3 regions of the Brevibacillus sp. MS2.2 genome follow, and region 1 is predicted to be linked to each of the others. Evidence: riboswitches for the same ligand, from Rfam matches in the RefSeq annotation. Region 1 holds a riboswitch; each other region holds the start of a gene.
What was found. Region 1 has a riboswitch for cyclic di-AMP ahead of HP568_RS19765 (CAP domain-containing protein). Riboswitches for the same ligand answer to the same signal wherever they lie in the genome.
Positions count from the first base shown of each region.

Region 2: linked by a shared signal. The riboswitch ahead of HP568_RS12365 (quaternary amine ABC transporter ATP-binding protein) and the one ahead of HP568_RS19765 (CAP domain-containing protein) in region 1 are both predicted to bind cyclic di-AMP.
Region 3: linked by a shared signal. The riboswitch ahead of HP568_RS24270 (C40 family peptidase) and the one ahead of HP568_RS19765 (CAP domain-containing protein) in region 1 are both predicted to bind cyclic di-AMP.

Region 1 covers NZ_JABSUZ010000023.1:63,198-69,088, forward strand. The annotation lists gene def (peptide deformylase) at 1-266, shown strand, start outside; gene HP568_RS19755 (homoserine dehydrogenase) at 270-1,280, shown strand; gene HP568_RS19760 (hypothetical protein) at 1,381-1,536, shown strand; gene HP568_RS19765 (CAP domain-containing protein) at 1,601-2,374, opposite strand; cyclic di-AMP (ydaO/yuaA leader) riboswitch at 2,382-2,538, opposite strand; gene HP568_RS19770 (rhodanese-like domain-containing protein) at 2,623-2,967, opposite strand; gene HP568_RS19775 (cold-shock protein) at 3,399-3,602, shown strand; gene HP568_RS19780 (hypothetical protein) at 3,778-4,149, opposite strand; gene HP568_RS19785 (2-phosphosulfolactate phosphatase) at 4,336-5,079, shown strand; gene HP568_RS19790 (catalase) at 5,160-5,891, shown strand, end outside.
Region 2 covers NZ_JABSUZ010000011.1:22,613-28,503, reverse strand. The annotation lists gene HP568_RS12385 (Na-translocating system protein MpsC family protein) at 1-270, shown strand, start outside; gene HP568_RS12380 (hypothetical protein) at 328-738, opposite strand; gene HP568_RS12375 (glycine betaine ABC transporter substrate-binding protein) at 757-1,692, opposite strand; gene HP568_RS12370 (ABC transporter permease) at 1,689-2,528, opposite strand; gene HP568_RS12365 (quaternary amine ABC transporter ATP-binding protein) at 2,512-3,738, opposite strand; cyclic di-AMP (ydaO/yuaA leader) riboswitch at 4,127-4,273, opposite strand; gene HP568_RS12355 (copper ion binding protein) at 5,012-5,212, opposite strand; gene HP568_RS12350 (heavy metal translocating P-type ATPase) at 5,277-5,891, opposite strand, start outside.
Region 3 covers NZ_JABSUZ010000035.1:48,989-54,879, reverse strand. The annotation lists gene HP568_RS24280 (sensor histidine kinase) at 1-1,369, opposite strand, end outside; gene HP568_RS24275 (response regulator transcription factor) at 1,370-2,089, opposite strand; gene HP568_RS24270 (C40 family peptidase) at 2,304-2,825, opposite strand; cyclic di-AMP (ydaO/yuaA leader) riboswitch at 2,830-2,969, opposite strand; gene HP568_RS24265 (LiaF transmembrane domain-containing protein) at 3,288-3,689, shown strand; gene HP568_RS24260 (PspA/IM30 family protein) at 3,774-4,469, shown strand; gene HP568_RS24255 (class I SAM-dependent methyltransferase) at 4,564-5,142, shown strand; gene liaF (cell wall-active antibiotics response protein LiaF) at 5,157-5,891, shown strand, end outside.

The sequences.
Region 1 (5,891 bases):
TTGGGATCGTTCATCGGGCCAATTATGTCAAAGTTCAGACGTTGAACCGCCAAGGAGAAAAAAGGACAATCGAAGCGGAAGATTTCCTTGCTCGGTGTATTCAGCACGAGATGGACCATTTAGAAGGAATTTTGTTTATTGATCATACGGAAGAGCTCTACTCAGCAAAAACAGGAAAGAAACTGAATGGCAGGGATTTGCACCGGCTACAGGCGAAAAGCAGAAAAAATGGCGGAAATAATCGGAATAGACAACAAGGAGATTGACTCATGAAACGTTGGAATATTATGTTAACAGGCTTTGGAACAGTAGGACGTCAGGTAGCCAGATTGCTCGAGCAGCGACGGGAGCGATACCGCGAGCTTTATCAAGCGGATGTCAGACTCGTGGGAGTCGTTCGTTCAGCTTCCGGTCTCTACGATGAGAACGGAATCGATTCAGAAAAAAGGGAAGACTATGCTCATACAAAACAAACAAGGAACCCATCTTGGAACGCACTGGAATTTATCAAGTCAGCTCAAGCAGACGTGCTCATCGAGGCAGGTCCATCTGAAAAAGAGGGAGGACCCGGTCTTACTTATATTCGTCATGCATTAGAAAATGCTATACATGCAATCGCGATTTCAAAAGGTGCGCTCGTTGTCGATTATGCTGGATTAGCCGCTCTAGCCAAAAAACATGGCGTCGCGTTGAAAGTGAGTGGAGCAACAGCAGCAGCTCTACCGACAATCGATCTATTGCAGTATAACTTGGCAGGTTGTGAAATAAAACGAGTCGAAGGCATTTTTACGGGAACGACGAACTTCGTGCTTACAAAAATGATGGAAGAGGGGCTCAGTTGTGCGGAAGCAGTCGAGCTCGCTCAGAAGATGGGGATTGCCGAACCGGACCCTTCGTACGATATCGATGGTTGGGATACTGCTTCGAAGCTCACGATCTTGGCAAACGCTGCTTTTGGCATGCAAGTAAATCTGACCGATATCACACGCGCAAGTATTCGCGAAATAACCTCGTTACAAATGGAGACGTGGAAAAAGCATACGAAGATTCCCAAGCTGATCGGAAGCATCCAAAAGGAAGCGAATGGCACGCATTCTGTAGCAGTGGAGCTGTGTGCAGTGGATTATACTCATCCATTTGCTTCTGTATCAGGTACGACCAAAGCGATACGGGTTGAAACAGATGTCATGGGGGATTTATTAGTCGTTGGAGGAAAATCAGATCCTGTAGCGGCAGCAGCGGCTGCCTTAAAAGACCTTGAACATATTATTAGCAGATAGGCTCATTTGCATGTGCTTCCAATGTTCCTTAGGAATGAGCCGTTTACAACCGCGAGCATACTAGGGATGCACCACAAAAAACGGCAAGGGGGCTATACGGATGAACCAATCGTCTGATGTCAATGCCGAGCTGCAGCAAGTATCTGCTTACCCAACCAAGCAAAAAATGTATCAAAAGGACGTCGCTTTGGTAAATGAGCAGGATAGCTGCTGTTGTACCCCCAAAAAGCAGGCATCCGAAGCACAGCAGGAATAATGCCTACACGAAAAAGCCGGGTCTCGTTTAAGAGACACCGGCTTTTCGTTTCGTGCAAAGCGTTCTATCCGATAAATTCTTGTACCCAGTAACCATTTATGAAGCCTACACCGATTTTTGTGAACGCAGGGTTCATAATGTTTTGGCGGTGGCCTTCACTGTTCATCCATTGTTGCATAACTTCTTGTGGACTCTGTTGACCCATGGCGATATTCTCACCTGCAGTCGAGTACTGAATGCCATACTGCTTCATCATGTCAAATGGGGAACCGTACGTTGGGCTGTTGTGGTCAAAATAGTTGTTAGCAGACATATCTTGTGCTTTTGCCAACGCTACTTTGGACAGTGCTGCGTCCATTTCAACAGGCTTGAGACCTGCTTTTGCACGCTCTTGGTTCACCAAATCCAGGACTTGTTTCGCAAAATCACCCGTTTTTGCATCTTCAGCCTGATTTACTGGAGCGGAAGGCTGAGTGACATTCTTGCTAGGTTGTGCTGGTGCTGGTTGAACTGGAGCTTGTTGTACGGGTGCTGGTTGAAAAGATCCTGGTTGAATTGGGCATGGTTGTACAGGGGTAGCTTGTCCTTGCTTAACAGGTTGCATTGGCTGTACTGCTTGTGGTTGGCCAGGAACAAAGCCTTGCTTTTGGAAAAAGTTAAAGAACTGTTGTGCATTTGGTGCTTGTTGGAATTGTCCCATATTTTGACCCGCATTGAATTGGAATTGTCCGTTCTTCAATGGGCAGTTAGATGCTGCGGAAGCAGAAGAAGCAAACCCTGTCAAAGCCAAGCCCAGACCAAGAGTCATCGCGATTGTAACAGAACCAAAACGTTTCATAAAACAAATCTCTCCTTTTTTTGGCCTACGAGGTTAGTTGTCGGATTCGGATTGAGGAAACAACCCTACGCCAGTTCGGCGATTCACCCCAATGTGGAGTATCTCATCCACAAAAAAGTCCCCCGCACTTCCTTTTCAAGAGGAAGTCTCGGCTTATTTCGTTTGGCATGAACAACAATATCAGACAATCCCAATCGAAATAAAGGAGTAATATATGGCAAATAGCTAGAATCGTTGATAAATTAGGCTCATTTCGCTTCGTTTGATTGTTCCTTCCATGCGGTTAAGCCGCCTTCCAATGCATTTGCTTGAAAACCATGCTCACGAAGAAGAGCGGCCGCTTTTTGAGCTTTGTTACCTGTTGTACATAGGGTAACAATCTGTACATTTTTCGCAAGTTTCTCGGTTTCTTCATCGAACGGTTTGTCCTGTTCTTTCATTAAAAGATACGGGACGTTACGTGTCGATGCGTTTTCATGAACGAGGCTGCCGGAAATAAATTTTTCGGCATCGCGTACATCCAATAAAAGGACGGGCACTTTCTTTTGAAGCAATTCAGATAATTGAATGGTTGTCAAAGTATGATTTTGCAAATAAATCCCTCCCAATGCTATTGTAACAGAGTACCGCCTTCCCAGTATAAGGGTGAACGGTTGCTTTTATTGGACAACCATGGTAGAATGAGGTTGCTACTTGAAAAATTGATACCTAATCATTCATCGAGGTGTATTTGTATGCTGATGGATAACATTTTTGAATCCCCGATTCACACTGGCGCGGTCATCGGAGCCGCAAGGATGGAAGAGAGGAAGGGCTTTCATTGTTTTAGGTTTTCAAAAGGTTTAGTTTTTAATTTTGCAGTTCCGTCCTATGACATTCGTATATTGGCTGAGTAGGTAAAATTCACATATCATGAAGGCGTACCATAGCACATGATTTGGTATTTCTTCATGATATGTGAGCTTTATTTGCTTCGGTAAATATGACTAGCATATTCAAATTGAATTTTTGGAGGTTTTTTTAGATGCAAACGAACGGAACAGTAAAATGGTTTAACGCAGAAAAAGGTTTCGGTTTCATTCAAGTAGAAGGCGGAGACGATGTATTCGTACACTTCAGCGCAATCCAAGGTGACGGTTTCAAAACTTTGGACGAAGGTCAAAAAGTTCAATTCAACATCGTTCAAGGCAACCGTGGCCCACAAGCTGAGAACGTAGTAAAACTGTAAGTCTCCTTTTAAAAGAAGCTGTCCTTTCGAGGGCAGTTTTTTTTGTCGTGGTCGTTGGTCGTAGAAGCCAAAAAGGCGTTGGAATCGTCCCCAGCGCCTTTTCTTGCATGCGAATGGATTAAAAAAGGAACTATGGCCTCCCACCATAATTCCTCATTTTCTTCCTACAAGATCATTAGATACAAGTTTCGATTTCGACAGTTTGGAATTGACTGTCAAGAACTGAAAGACCAACAACTTGACCGCCGCCGATAGAAGTACGGCCATAAGTGGTGAGAAGGACATTTTCATTGTTTTCTGCTACGGTAAGGCGCACTTCATAGTGGAAAGAAGCGGGGACCAGCGCATTAAAAGCAGTGCGAGTATTCGCAGGGATAAATTGCGTGATGTCAAGCAAGGTGCTAACTGGATTCGTTTGCGTAACTGCGTTACCCCAGTTCAATACTTGCACACGTACTTCAACCTCTTCTGTGTTCAGATTTACCAGGTCGAGGTGAGCGGTGAGAGCACGGGCGAGGTTGTTTTGCAAAATACCAGTTGTTCTCACAGTATTTCTTCTTGGGCGACTGTGACTTCTTCTTTCTGTATTACCTTGATCGTCGTCGTGTTCGATTTCAGACATCCATGTTCACTCCATTCTTGTGTAATCTAGTGGGACAATAATACGATATTGTTTCTTGTCTTATTTTGTAACGGCGAACGTAAGGGTACGAGTAACTATTTTGGATAGAGGATGGTGGAGATTTTGGGAGAAGTACCTGTATGCAAACAACTAGATTACACGGCACGATTTGATTGGGGATATGAAGGGGTGGAACATGTCGGAGCTGCATCGGATATGATCGTTATTATCGATGTGCTTTCCTTCAGCACGTGTGTCGATATCGTAACGGGACGTGGAGGTATTGTCTATCCTTATCAGGTAAAGGATGAGTCAGCCCTAACATTCGCGAAACAAAAAGCGGCGCTACTCGCTGGAAAACGTGGAGAACCAATCTCCCTTTCACCCGCCTGTCTGAAAACGGTTCCAATGGGAAGTAGAATCGTATTACCCTCGCCAAACGGATCGACCTGTACCGTGTTGGCAAAGAAAACAGGGGCAAAGGTAATCGCAGCGTGCTTGCGAAATGCGTCATCCGTCGCCAAATACATACAGCAGCAGAAAGGATCTGTGACGGTCATCGCTTGCGGTGAACGGTGGGAAAATGGAGCATTGCGACCCGCTATTGAGGATATGATTGCGGCAGGTGCGTTGCTTCACGAATTGGAGGGGTATCGCTTGTCGCCAGAGGCAGAAATGGCGGTGGCAGCCTTCCGATCGGCTCAAGCTCATCTTTCCGCTTACTTGCAGAACTGTGCTTCCGGCCAAGAACTAATCAGCATGGGGTACCCGGAAGATGTCGCACTTGCAGCACAATGGAATCAGAGTGGCACGGTTCCAGTGCTTAACGATGATTTTGCTTACGAAGCGATTTAGTCTTTGCGCATAAAGAATCCCTCATTCGGTAACCATGGTTATGAACCACACATGAGAAAAACTGGACAGGGAGGATTCATATGGATGACAACAGCAAGTCCATCAACCAGTCAGAAGAAAATATCCTGACGAATCGCCAAGGCCATCCGATTACAGACAACCAGAACTTGCGGACCGTTGGAAATCGCGGGCCAACCGTTCTGGAGAATTACGACTTTCTGGAAAAAATCACACATTTTGATCGGGAGAAAACACCTGAACGTGTCGTGCATAGCCGAGGTGCCGGAGCACATGGCTATTTTGAAGCGTATGGAACCGTAGGAGATGAGCCGATTTCTACGTACACGAGGGCGAAGCTGTTTTCGGAGCGGGGGAAAAAAACGCCTGTGTTTGTACGGTTTTCTACGGTTATTCATGGCACACATTCACCCGAGACATTGCGCGATCCACGTGGGTTCGCGGTGAAGTTTTATACAGAGGACGGGAACTGGGATCTGGTTGGCAATAACCTCAAAGTTTTTTTCATTCGGGATGCGATGAAGTTTCCTGATCTTGTCCATGCGTTCAAGCCTGATCCTGTCACAAACATGCAAGACGTGGAACGGATCTTTGACTTTATCTCGAACACGCCTGAGGCCATGCATATGATCACGTTTTTGTTCTCCCCGTGGGGAATACCAGCGAACTATCGGCAAATGCAAGGCTCTGGCGTAAACACGTACAAGTGGGTAAACCACGAAGGAAAAGCGGTCCTGGTCAAATACCATTGGCAACCATTAACGCAAGGGATTAAAAATTTGACACAAAAACAG
Region 2 (5,891 bases), on a different contig from region 1:
ACCTACATCGTCGGTGATATGGTCATCGTCAGGTTCAAAGGTGTTCTCACCGTCGAAGAAAAGCATCTGTCCAGTCATGATAAAGGTCGCCGCATCGTCAAAGAAATGCGCGAGGTTCTCCGTGAAATGTACAGCGAAGAATCGGAAGAAATCGTAGAAAAGCTGACAAGCTGCAAGGTACTATCGAGTCATAGCGACATCAGCACGAAAATGGGCGAACGGATCGAGGTTTATGTATTGGACAAGGACCTCGAAAAAATGTTGGGCTAATTTTACGAAAACAAGGCTCCGCCTTCATTTGCAGGCGGAGCCTTTTCTATTCCTCTCTTACCCACTCATCTGTTCAGCCAACCAGCCGTAGCCTTTATACCCAGGCTGGCTCACGATGACGTGATTCGCCCCGAGCGCCTTGTATAACAGCGCGTTCCGATGCTCCTGCGTCATCACAAAAATCCGGCAGGTGCCCAACTGCTTGAACAGTGTAAGCAAATCGCGTCCCTCCGCCCACTCGTCGGGAAAGATATAGACGGAATGGTAGAGCAGCAAGGATTCCTGATCGCGGTAGCACTCGTCAAATGAGATGGGCAAAAAGCGCTGAATCGTCTTGTCTCCAGGCCCCGCTGTCAAGGAAAAGGCACCGGGATTCCTTCCCCAAAAAGCTGGCAAACTATCGCAGCATAGTGTCTGGACAAAAGAAGTGAATGCTTCCCCCTTGCCCATTACGAGATAATGCTTCATAGCAGAGCCTCCCCTTCCTTATTGAAGATCCTCAATGGACGAGATGTTCATGTACGAAGGAACCACGAGTCCGATTTTGGTTCCGTCGAGATTCGGACCCAAATCCTCGATTTGCCCACCAAATTTTTTCAAATAGCTCGTATCTGTAGACGGCAGCCAAGCCGCCACCATTCCATCTATATCCCCTATGGCCACTCCTGCCCACATCGGTCCTGTCTGCACCTGACTCAAGTCGACTTCATACCCCAGCTTCTTCTCCAGCACATGCTCTACGACATGCGTGCTGGCAATCTCAGAATCCCATGCTACATAAGCGAGAGTTAGTTTCTCTTTTTGGACAGGTTTAATACCCTCCACCCATTTCCCTACTTTGGCTTCGTTGTTTTTTACCCATTCCGCAGCAGCTACTTCCGGATCTTTTCCGTCCATCATTTGGACCATGACTGACTCCATATCGGCTGGCTCCCACCAGAACTTATCCAAGAATTGATAGGCAGCAGGCTGATCCTCTTTCAGCCCTTTGCGCACGATGGTATGGATTTGTTCCGCTCCGCCAAAGCCGTTCTTTGGGTCCGCCAAGTATTTCAAATCCATCTTTTTAAATATCCAATGCGGCGTCCAGCCCGTAATGATAATCGGTTCCTTCGCTTCGTATGCCTTGATCAAAGCTGCTGTCATCGCTGCGTCTGAGCCTTCAACAAGCTGCCATTTATCCAAGCCATACAGATTCATGACTTCCTCTGTCTTCACCATCGAGCCTGCTCCTGCGTCGATTCCGATGATTTTGTAGTCGAGCTTTTCTCCTAGCGCGTTGTCCGATGTCTCAGAAGGAATCGGACCGATCACCGTTGCTGTCGGTATTGCTGTGTTTGTGTTTTGGCTGGAGCAGCCTGCGAGCCAAGCTGTCGCTCCCATCATCACTACCAGTAAAGCTGGAACCATTTTGTTCATCATGTATTTCTCTCCTTTTTTCCCGCATGTTGAGTAAGCCGATCCAAGATGATAGCGATGATCACGATGGATAGCCCCGCCTCGAATCCTCTTCCTATATCCACTTGTGATACCGCGCGATATACGTCTGCGCCCAAACCTTTCGCCCCGATCATAGCCGCTATGACCACCATCGACAGGGCGAGCATGATGCACTGATTGACTCCCGCCAAGATTGTCGATTTCGCATAAGGCAGTTGTACTTTTACGAGCTTTTGCCAGCCAGTTGCACCAAAGGCGTCCGCTGCTTCCTCCATTTCCGCTGGGACCTGACGTATGCCTAAGTTCGTGAGACGCACGATTGGCGGCAAAGCAAAAATAACGGAGGCAATAACTCCCGGCACCTCGCCCAAGCCGAAGAAAAAGATCGCAGGAATCAAATAAACGAACGCTGGCATCGTCTGCATCAGATCCAGTACTGGCGTGACCAGTTTGCGAAACGTATCATGTCTCGCGCAAAGAATGCCCACCGGAATCCCGATGGCGATCGAAATCATGGTGGCAGTGAGGACGAGTCCCAATGTCTCGATCGTTTCATCCCAGTACCCCAAGTTGTGGATGAGAGAAAGTCCGATAACAGTAAAGACCATGGACGCTCTCCCTGCAAAAACCCACGCAGCGGCCCCTAGCAGCAAGATGAGAATCAGCGAGGGTATCTCTGCCAAAACCGTGGAACAGTAAGTCACCATCGTGGAAATGACGATAGACACTGGATCAAACAATACCCCTTTGTACTGGCCCAGCACCTCCACAAACCCTTCCATCCATTCGCCAATCGGCAGCTTAGGTACGGCGTCCATCACTCATCACCTCTGCTCTCTGGTGCTCTTGAACATTGACTTTGCCTACCAGCCCGCCTAGTACCGCTCCTTTTACGATGACACCCAACAAACGCTGCTGCTCGCCCACTACAGCAATCGGGACGTGAAGGTCTGCCATCATCGGGAACAAACTGTGCAGACGTGCGTCAGGTGAAACGGTAGGGAGGTCGGTTTTCATAATCGTCTCCAGCGAATCTCCCGTACCAATCGCAAGTGATACGTCATACGCCGTAATCAAGCCGAGCAGTGTGCGCTTTTTGTCCACGACGTACAAGCTGGAAACGCCGTTATCCATCATGAGTTGCAGCGCCACTCGCGCCCCTTTGTCAGGGGTGATTGCTTCTGCCCGTTTCATCACATTTTCAGCAATGAGCACCCTGGACAGGTCCGCATCCTCCACGAACTTCCGCACGAATTCATCCGCTGGGTCTGCCATGATTTCTTCCGGGCGGCCGATCTGAATGATCTGTCCGTCTTTCATAAAGGCAATCCGATCGCCCAGCCGCAACGCCTCGTGCAAGTCGTGTGTAATGAACAGGATCGTCTTTTTCATCGTCATCTGAAGCTCCAGCAGCTCATCCTGCATATCTTTTCGAATGAGCGGGTCTAGTGCACTGAACGCTTCGTCCATCAAGAGAATATCGGGATGATTAGCCAACGCCCGTGCCAATCCGACCCGCTGGCGCATCCCTCCACTCAATTGATTCGGGTACGCATTTTCCCACTCGGTTAATTCAACGAGCGCGAGTGCTTCCCGTGCTTTTTCTTGCCGGAGCCCTAGTGGTACTTGTTGAATCTCTAATCCAAACTCGACGTTTTCTCGTACCGTCCTCTGCGGAAACAGGGCGAAATTTTGAAAAACCATTCCGAGCTTCTTCCTCCGCACCTCGCGCAAATCTGTCGCCTTCATGTCCACGATCTCTTCCCCATCGATCTCGATGCTTCCGCTTGTTGGGTCAATCAGTCGATTGCACAGTCGGATTAAGGTTGATTTGCCGCTGCCGGACAGGCCCATGATGACGAAGATTTCACCTTCCTCGACTTCAAAGCTGACCTGATTTACCCCGATAGACTGGCCCGTTTGCTTGTAAATTTGTTCTTTCGTACGTCCTTCCGCCAGCAGCTTCAAGGCCAGCTCGGGCTGCTTGCCGAACACTTTTGTCAGTTGATGGACTTTCATTTTGGGCATGGTATCCCCATCCTTCGTTTTTTGTAAATGAAAAAAGCCCGCGAAGTTTCCACACTCCAGCAAAACCAAGGCACGCTTGATTTTTACTCGTGTTGAAAATCCGCAGGCTTACGTAATACCTGGCATCCATTTTCAGGACTCCCTGTACTCTGTCTTCCTGATTTCGATTGTCAGCGGTTTATGTCGTACCAACTGCCTCCCAGCGATCCACACCCTTTCCTTCACGTCTGTATCGCGTAAGCTGCTCATCGGTATTTCCATAAAAAATAGGCCGATCCATCCTTTTTCTCCAGAACAAAGGTCCCAAAGAAAAAGCCTGCATCGGCCTATCACACGCCCGCAAGGAATTCCCTTGTTGCGCATTAAATGCCTAGACTTTATCCATCCATGACCTTCCCTGCTTTGGCCGACGAGGTTAGCTGACGGGTAGGATGGCAGAGAAGACATTTTCTCATCCCTCCTGATCACTCAGGATTAACCCCAAAAGATTGGTTCCCCCGCTTCCGAGAATCTCGGAACTAGGCCGTATGTGTTTTGTAGCTTGATTGTGATTTGATTATACGCTCGCTTCCAGTTATTGTGAACGTTTGTTTAGCACAGTTTTAACCAGACTTTGTCTTTCTTTATGAGTCGGATTGGATTAGCTCTCGGTTGCTCATTGAATCAAGGTATTAGTGCGTTATTCTCGCTGTTGTGGTGGGAGGAAACAGGAGAAAACGCTCAGCTTCTTGGAACCCCTGCGCGGGAGCATAGGGTGCCCGGCTCCGTGAAAAAAAGCGAAACCGCGTCCAAAGTAGTCCATCAGGATGTGGCTCAGAGGTGGACGCTAAAGGCAGTTTCTCTTTTTTTCACTGCGCCTCGGTAGGTGTGTCCAAAGATCTTCGCTTATTTCTCCTGTTTCCTCTACGAGCTGTTGGGGTTCTACATGCTTTTTAAAAGACAGCTTGAATGCTGCTTTCAAAAGGTAGTAAAAAGCTGCTTGGGAAGAAGAACATTTCCAGTCCTAGCGCCTCTGGAGCCCTACCTAGCGGAGAAATGAATGGCGGGGGTTTTCAGCTTTTATCACATACAAAAACGTTGTAACGTTTTCAGTTTTGAAGCGCTCCCGACATTCATTTCGGAGCGGACAGTCTAACCCCTTGCGGGGCGTAGGCCGAAGCGTAGACTGGAAATGGGGCTTCTTCCCCTCCACTACAGCCACTTTTATCTCAACACCAAAAAGCCCCTGCCTCAATGAATCAGGCAGGAGCTTTGCTTTTCAAAGACACGATGCTTAAACGACGTCGTAGCCTTGGTCTTCGATTGCTTCTTTTACTGCATCGAGAGTCAAGTTACCCTCGTTGTAGGAAACCTCAACCTTTTTTTCAGCCAGGTTTACTTTGCCTTCTGCACCCAGTTCTTTCAATGTGTTCTCGATGCGCGCTACGCATTTGTTGCAAGACATACCTTCTACGTTCAATGTGATATTTGTCATGATCAATCTCTCCTTACATTTTATGTTATATAGGTAAGGCGGACAAAGCCGCTTGTTACTGTTGTTACAGCTTTACTCGTTGCAGTCTCAGTGCGTTGAGTACAACGGAGACCGAGCTGAAGGCCATTGCGGCACCGGCAAGCCACGGAGCGAGGAAGCCGATTGCGGCAATCGGGATGCCCAAAGTGTTGTAGGCCAATGCCCAGAACAGGTTTTGCTTGATGTTGCGGATGGTGAGTTTGCTCATCTCAATGGCGTCTGCGACACTGGTCAGTTCGCCGCGCATCAGGGTAATATCTGCTGCTTCCATAGCCACATCTGTACCTGTACCGATTGCCATCCCGACGTCAGCGGTAGCGAGTGCAGGCGCATCGTTGATACCATCGCCGACCATCGCGACTTTTTTGCCTTGTTCTTGCAGTTTTTTCACTTCTGCGGCTTTGCCTTCAGGCAGGACTTCTGCGATGACGTGATCGATTCCTGCTTCACGGGCAATGGCCTCGGCTGTTTGACGGTTGTCACCGGTCATCATGATCACAGTCAATCCCATTGCTTTCATGCGCTGAACAGCTTGCTTGGAGGTTGGTTTGATCGTATCCGCTACGGCAATCAAGCCAGCGAGCTTGCCTTCGACGACTGCGAGCATCGCCGTTTTACCGGAGCGCTCCAGTGCCAGCAT
Region 3 (5,891 bases), on a different contig from region 1:
GGATGGTGAAGGAGAAACTGCTTCCCATTCCCAATTCACTGTTTACCATCAAATCTCCGCCGTGAAGCCGGACGATGCTCTTGCAAATTGTTAAGCCTAAGCCTGTACCGCCACTGTTGCGATTGCGTGATTTTTCCGCCCGATAAAACTTGGTGAAAATCTTCGGCAAGTCTTCAGAGGCGATTCCTTCTCCCTTGTCGATCACAGTAAAAAGGACATGCCCTTCTCGTTGATCACAAGTAAGGTAAATGGAGCCATCCGGTTTATTGTAGTGAATGGCGTTGTTCAACAAGTTTTCCATGACACGACGCAGCTTGGTCTCATCCGCTTCGATGTGTAGTTCATTGGAAATACGCAGCTTCCAGTGAAAGGTGAGGCCTGCTTCTTTGATTCTTGGCAAATAGTCCTCAATGATTCCTCTCAAGAAGCTTTTGACATGAATGCGGTTAATGTTAAGTCGGACTTCGGAGCTTTGGGCGGTGAAGTCCTGCAACTCATCCAGCAGTTTTTCCAAGTCCGTCGTTTTTAGCTCGATTTTACTCATCTGTTTCTGTATTTTGGTCATATCCGTCACACGACCGGAGCCGATATATGACGCATATCCTTTAATCGTGGTGAGTGGTGTGCGGAAGTCGTGGGCGATCGAAGCAATCATTTCGGCCTGTCTTTCTTCCGCTAAGCGAAGCTCATCAACCATATCCCCAAAATATCGAAAGAGTTGTCCAAACTCATCATGCGAGCGATACGTAAATGTCACTAACCGTTTCCCTTCCTGGATTTCTTGGGTGACGCGCGATAATTCGTTCACGGGCCGTAGTATCCAGCGAACGAACAATGCGAGCAGAACCAATCCTACCAGACTAATGCTTCCATAAATAAACCAAAGCATCATGGAAACCCCTGTCGTAGCCATCATGTCGTAATCATCTGTGTAGAAATAAACAACGATCTCCCCTGTACGCGGTGGCTCCTGCTGAAAATGGTACTCAGCGACCACTTTGAGGTCACTTTGCTTGGCAGAATCGCCACGGTTTGATGCGGAGGGAGAAGGCATTTTCAAATTATAGGCGCGTGATGTTTTGCTGTAGATGGTGTTCCCATTGGCATCCTTCACGAGCATGCGGTACATCACGTCGTCTGGCAACTGCTTTTCAAGCTCCAAACGCTCGATGGGGTCCTTGAAATTACTGACGAGAAGCAATTGATTGAGCATGACCTTCTCAGCGGCTTCCTTCTCAGCCTGGTACTGATTATGCCGATCATTTTTGAGTTGAGCGACAATAATGTCTTGAAAAACAAATTTAAACAACAAGATGTTGAGTGTGATCAAGGCAATGAAGGAGAGAAAAATTTTATTGCGTAAGCTCATTTAAAGCTTCTCCCCGATAAATACGTAGCCTGTCCCCCATTGTGTTTTAATGAACTGACGCTCTGTTTCCAACTTTTCACGGAGGTTTTTGATATGGACGGTCACTGTATTGAGCGAGCCATAACCATATCCCCAGACACGGTCATAGATTTGCTCTCTTGTAAAGACGATGCCGGCATTTTCTGCGAGGAATGTGAGCAGTTGAAATTCTTTTGTCGAGAGCTCAATCTTTTGATTACATACATAAACGGAATACGTTTCTTTATGAATTTCTAGGTCCTTGAATTTCAAAACGGTAATCGGAGAAGAGGCCGTTTCCTTCTCAGGCTGCTCTTCCGTATGCTTGCGAATGCGCTCATAGCGGCGCAGGTGAGCACGAATGCGAGCGAGCAGCTCTTCTGTATCAAAGGGCTTCGTGATGTAATCGTCTGCACCGATTTCGAAGCCAACTACCTTATCTACCGCTTTTCCTTTTGCACTGAGAAACAGTATAGGCAAATCCCACTCACGGCGAATTTGAGAACAGAGCTCGTAGCCACTCATGTTGGGCATCATAATATCCAAAAGGATCAGGTTGGGTCGGTCTCCTTGGCTGAGCAGGGAGAGTGCATCTTCTCCGCTCTCTGCGGAGGAAACGGTGAAGCCCTCGTTCTCCAAAATGTCTTCTAGCAGTTCAATAATCTCCAGATTGTCATCGACAATTAAAATGTGATCTTTCACCGGAACAACCCCCAGTTACTTCTATTAATAAGGAATACCATTCAAAGAATGGGTCTTGTCTATCATAACATGCTTTGACCTGATCAGGGGAAGAAACCCCGTAAGTTATTAAGTTGTTCGAATATATGGGGGTACATCTTTAGACCAGGTACTAAATTTCGTCAGAAAAAGCCAGAGACGGAGTGTCCCTGGCTTTTATTATTTTGCCGAACGACTATTTTTGAGCTGGTTTTTCCGGCAACGATGCAGCTTGCACCGCTTTTTCCTTTTTCGGAGTTTCTGCTTTCGCTAGAACAGGAACGCTGAGACGCTTGGCGCCTACATACCGCTTGCTCCAGTAGTATGGATCGTTCAACTTGGTGTTGACGACTCCACGACCAGATTCCGAGTGCACGAATGTGCCGTCTCCAATGTAGATACCCACGTGAGAAATGCTGCGACCGTTCGTATTGAAGAACACGAGATCGCCTGGCTGCAAATCTTTTCTGGCTACCTCTGTACCTAATTCGTACTGGGAAGCAGAATTGTGAGGCAGGTCTACACCTAACGCATCAAATACGTAGCGCGTGAAACCGGAGCAGTCAAAGCCCTTTTTGGACGAGCCGGAAGATTTGTAAGGGGTACCGTACAAGTCGCTGACTACTTCACTGAGAGAATTCTCCTCAGCAGCCTGTGCAGCGCCTGCCCCCATAGCAAGCAATCCAGCCATAAATAAAGATAAAACCACCTTGCGCAAAAGAAACTGCTCCCTTCGTGAGCCTACGAGGTTAGCTGAAGGGTTCGGTCGAAAGGACGCCCTAGGCTGCTAGGAGTAGCAACCATTCACCCCAAAAACGTGGTTCCCCCGTTTCCGCCAAGCGGAATTCGGCTATTTTTCGATGTTTTTTTACACGCACTCTTACGAAGATTCTACGCGAGTCCTTTTTTTCCTTCTTTTTATCTGTTCGTTCACATATTCGTCACAAAAATACCGTCAAATGCTGTAACGTTTTCGTTCGACAGTGCAAGCCGCCGTTCGACGCGGGCTGGTTCTGCCTTGTGGGACAGCTCGTCCGATTAGGGCAGGAAATTGTCTCCGTCCAAGGACGGAGGGAAAAACCAACCGCACGCCCGTTATGGGAAGCCTATACCGAGGGCTACAATAAGGGCATAACGTTCCACAAGCACCACATGCAAAACGAATGGAGGTAAGCGAGTAATGAGCGAACGGTCTGGCAAAGTTCTACTCGGGCTGGTTCTGCTGCTAGTCGGTGGGTTGGTTCTACTAGATCTGGTGGGTATCGATATCGGAGACTTGCTCGGGTTCATCATTCCCGGTGTGATCATGATATACGGTGCCAAAAAGATTATGGGACAAACCGGTTCACGCTTTTGGGGAATCCTGGTCTTCCTATTCGGGTTCCTGATGTTGATTGGCAAGCTTGACCTACTATTTCACGCACTTCTGGCCATTGGGGTGATTTATCTGGGATATCGCTTACTGCGTCCCAGCCAAGAACCTAAACAAGCTCCACCTGCTTGGGAGCGTGAATGGGCCCAAAAAGTATTAAAGGAAGATACGCTAGACGCTTGGGAGAAAAACGTAACCAAACGGTCATAACCGTTTTGGTAACCGCAATAACACTGTGTCGCAAGAGTCTTTTGGATGAACAATATGATGTGATATGATGAGGAGGAAAAAATAATGAGTATCTTTAAACGTTTGCGTGACCTGACAGTAGCTTCGGTAAATGATGCATTGGATTCAATGGAAGATCCGGTAGTAATGCTGAATCAATATATGCGTGACATGGAAGTAGAAATCGGACAAGTTGAAGTAGCGGTTGCCCGTCAGGTTGCACTGGAAAAGAAATTCCGCCAGCAATTGGACGAAGCCAATGCTCTGATCGAAAAACGCGATCGTCAAGTCAAGCTCGCCTTGACTGAGGGAGAAGATGAGTTGGCTCGTCGAGCACTCGCTGACAAGAAGCAGTACGAAGGCCGTGCAGCGGAATATGAAGCTCTCTACCTGTCAGCATCCGAGGCAGCTACGCAAATGCGCGAGAAGCTGGCTGAGCTGAAGGAAGAGTTCTATAAAATGCGTGCGAAAAGGTTCACACTGATGGCACGTGCACAAGTAGCTCGTACACAAAAGCAAGTGAATCAAGCAGTTGTCGGTATCGGCAATCAGTCCGCAGGCCGTGGCTTCGCCCGCATGGAAGAGAAAGTCATGCGCATGGAAGCAGAAGCGCAAATGAGTGGACAATGGCGCCAAACGAACCGCGCTTGGGAGAACGCTTTGTCTGACCTGGAAAAGGATGATCTCGATGCAGAACTTGCCAGCATCAAAGCATCCATCAATGAAGTGAAAACACCGGTAGCTAAACCAGTACAATCCTAATTCGACAGGAACTGGGGGACTGGGTGTAGAATAGATTGTGTCAATTCGGCAGCCTGTGTATATCAGGCTGCTTTTCCCCTAGGAGGTACGATTCTTGCAGGACTTCTTGGTCTTTTTGCGACGGTTTATCGCTGAGCCTGGACGCGTCGGTAGTATAATCCCTAGCTCTCGTTTTTTATGTGAGCAAATGTTGAAAAGCGTCGATTGGGCTTCAACCGATGTGATCCTGGAGCTGGGACCTGGTACAGGGGCATTTACCCAAACGATCTATCAGCGCTTGCGTCCCGGCACACAGTACGTGCTTGTGGAACGAGATTCCCATTTTCGCTCTATGCTTCAATCACGTTTTCCCGATCTTCCTGTCAGGGAGGAAGCGACTAAACTTAGGTCTTACTTGGAGGAGCAGAACCTTGCAGGTGCAGATGTCATTATCTCAGGTCTGCCATTCGCCAATTTTCCACAAGAGCTGCGGGCAGCAATTCTGGACGAAGTTCAATCTGTACTGAAGCCAGGGGGCCTATTTATTACATTCCAATATTCGCTACAACTCCAAGCTGAGTTGCAGGATCGTTTTCCCCGGGTCAAGATCGACTTTACCCTGTTGAACATTCCGCCTGCATTCATCTATACCTGTCGTAATGGTCAAAGTGAAAACGATCAGCATGGGGCGTGAGAGAGGAGACTTTTGTGAAACTGTCCCGTTTGCACAAAATGTTGGCTGGTATCCTGATTATTTTTACGGGAATCGGCCTTTTGTTAGATAGTTTGGGTATCATTTCGTTCGGTCTGTTTGATTTGTGGCCGATGGTGCTTATTTATTTCGGCCTTCGTTTGTGGGGGCAGAAAACTAGGATTGGCGGAGGGATTCTAATCTCCCTGGGGACCATCATCGCGATGGATATGTGGTTTGGTGTCGGGATCGATGATTTGTTCCAGATTGCAGTGCCAATCGTGTTTATTTATTTCGGGTTTCAGTTGATTCGGGGCAAGAGCAGCAGACAAGATCAACGTGCGAATCAACCTTTAGGCGATAGGGAGACCCCGTCTGCTGCGGAGACGATTATGACAAGTGATGCGAGTGTTCAGAGTGACGTAAAGGTTTCAACAGAGGAACGCCCTTGGCTAGACAGTTGGAATAAATGGAAGCATGTTAGTGGCAAAATTCCTCATCACGATGGAATGTCTTCATCACCTGACGACACGTTGCCAAAAGATTCCCGCAGTTCTCTGATTGGAGATTATCACCTGACCTCGGGGCGTTTTGAACTGAATCACTTACATGTCTGGCATGGAATCGGGGATGTCGTGATTGATCTTTCCCGGGCAGTGTTGATACGGGATGAGGCGATTCTTGTCGTAGAGGGCTGGGTAGGCGATGTGACGATTTATGTGCCTGTCGATCTTCCTGTATCGGTAACGGCA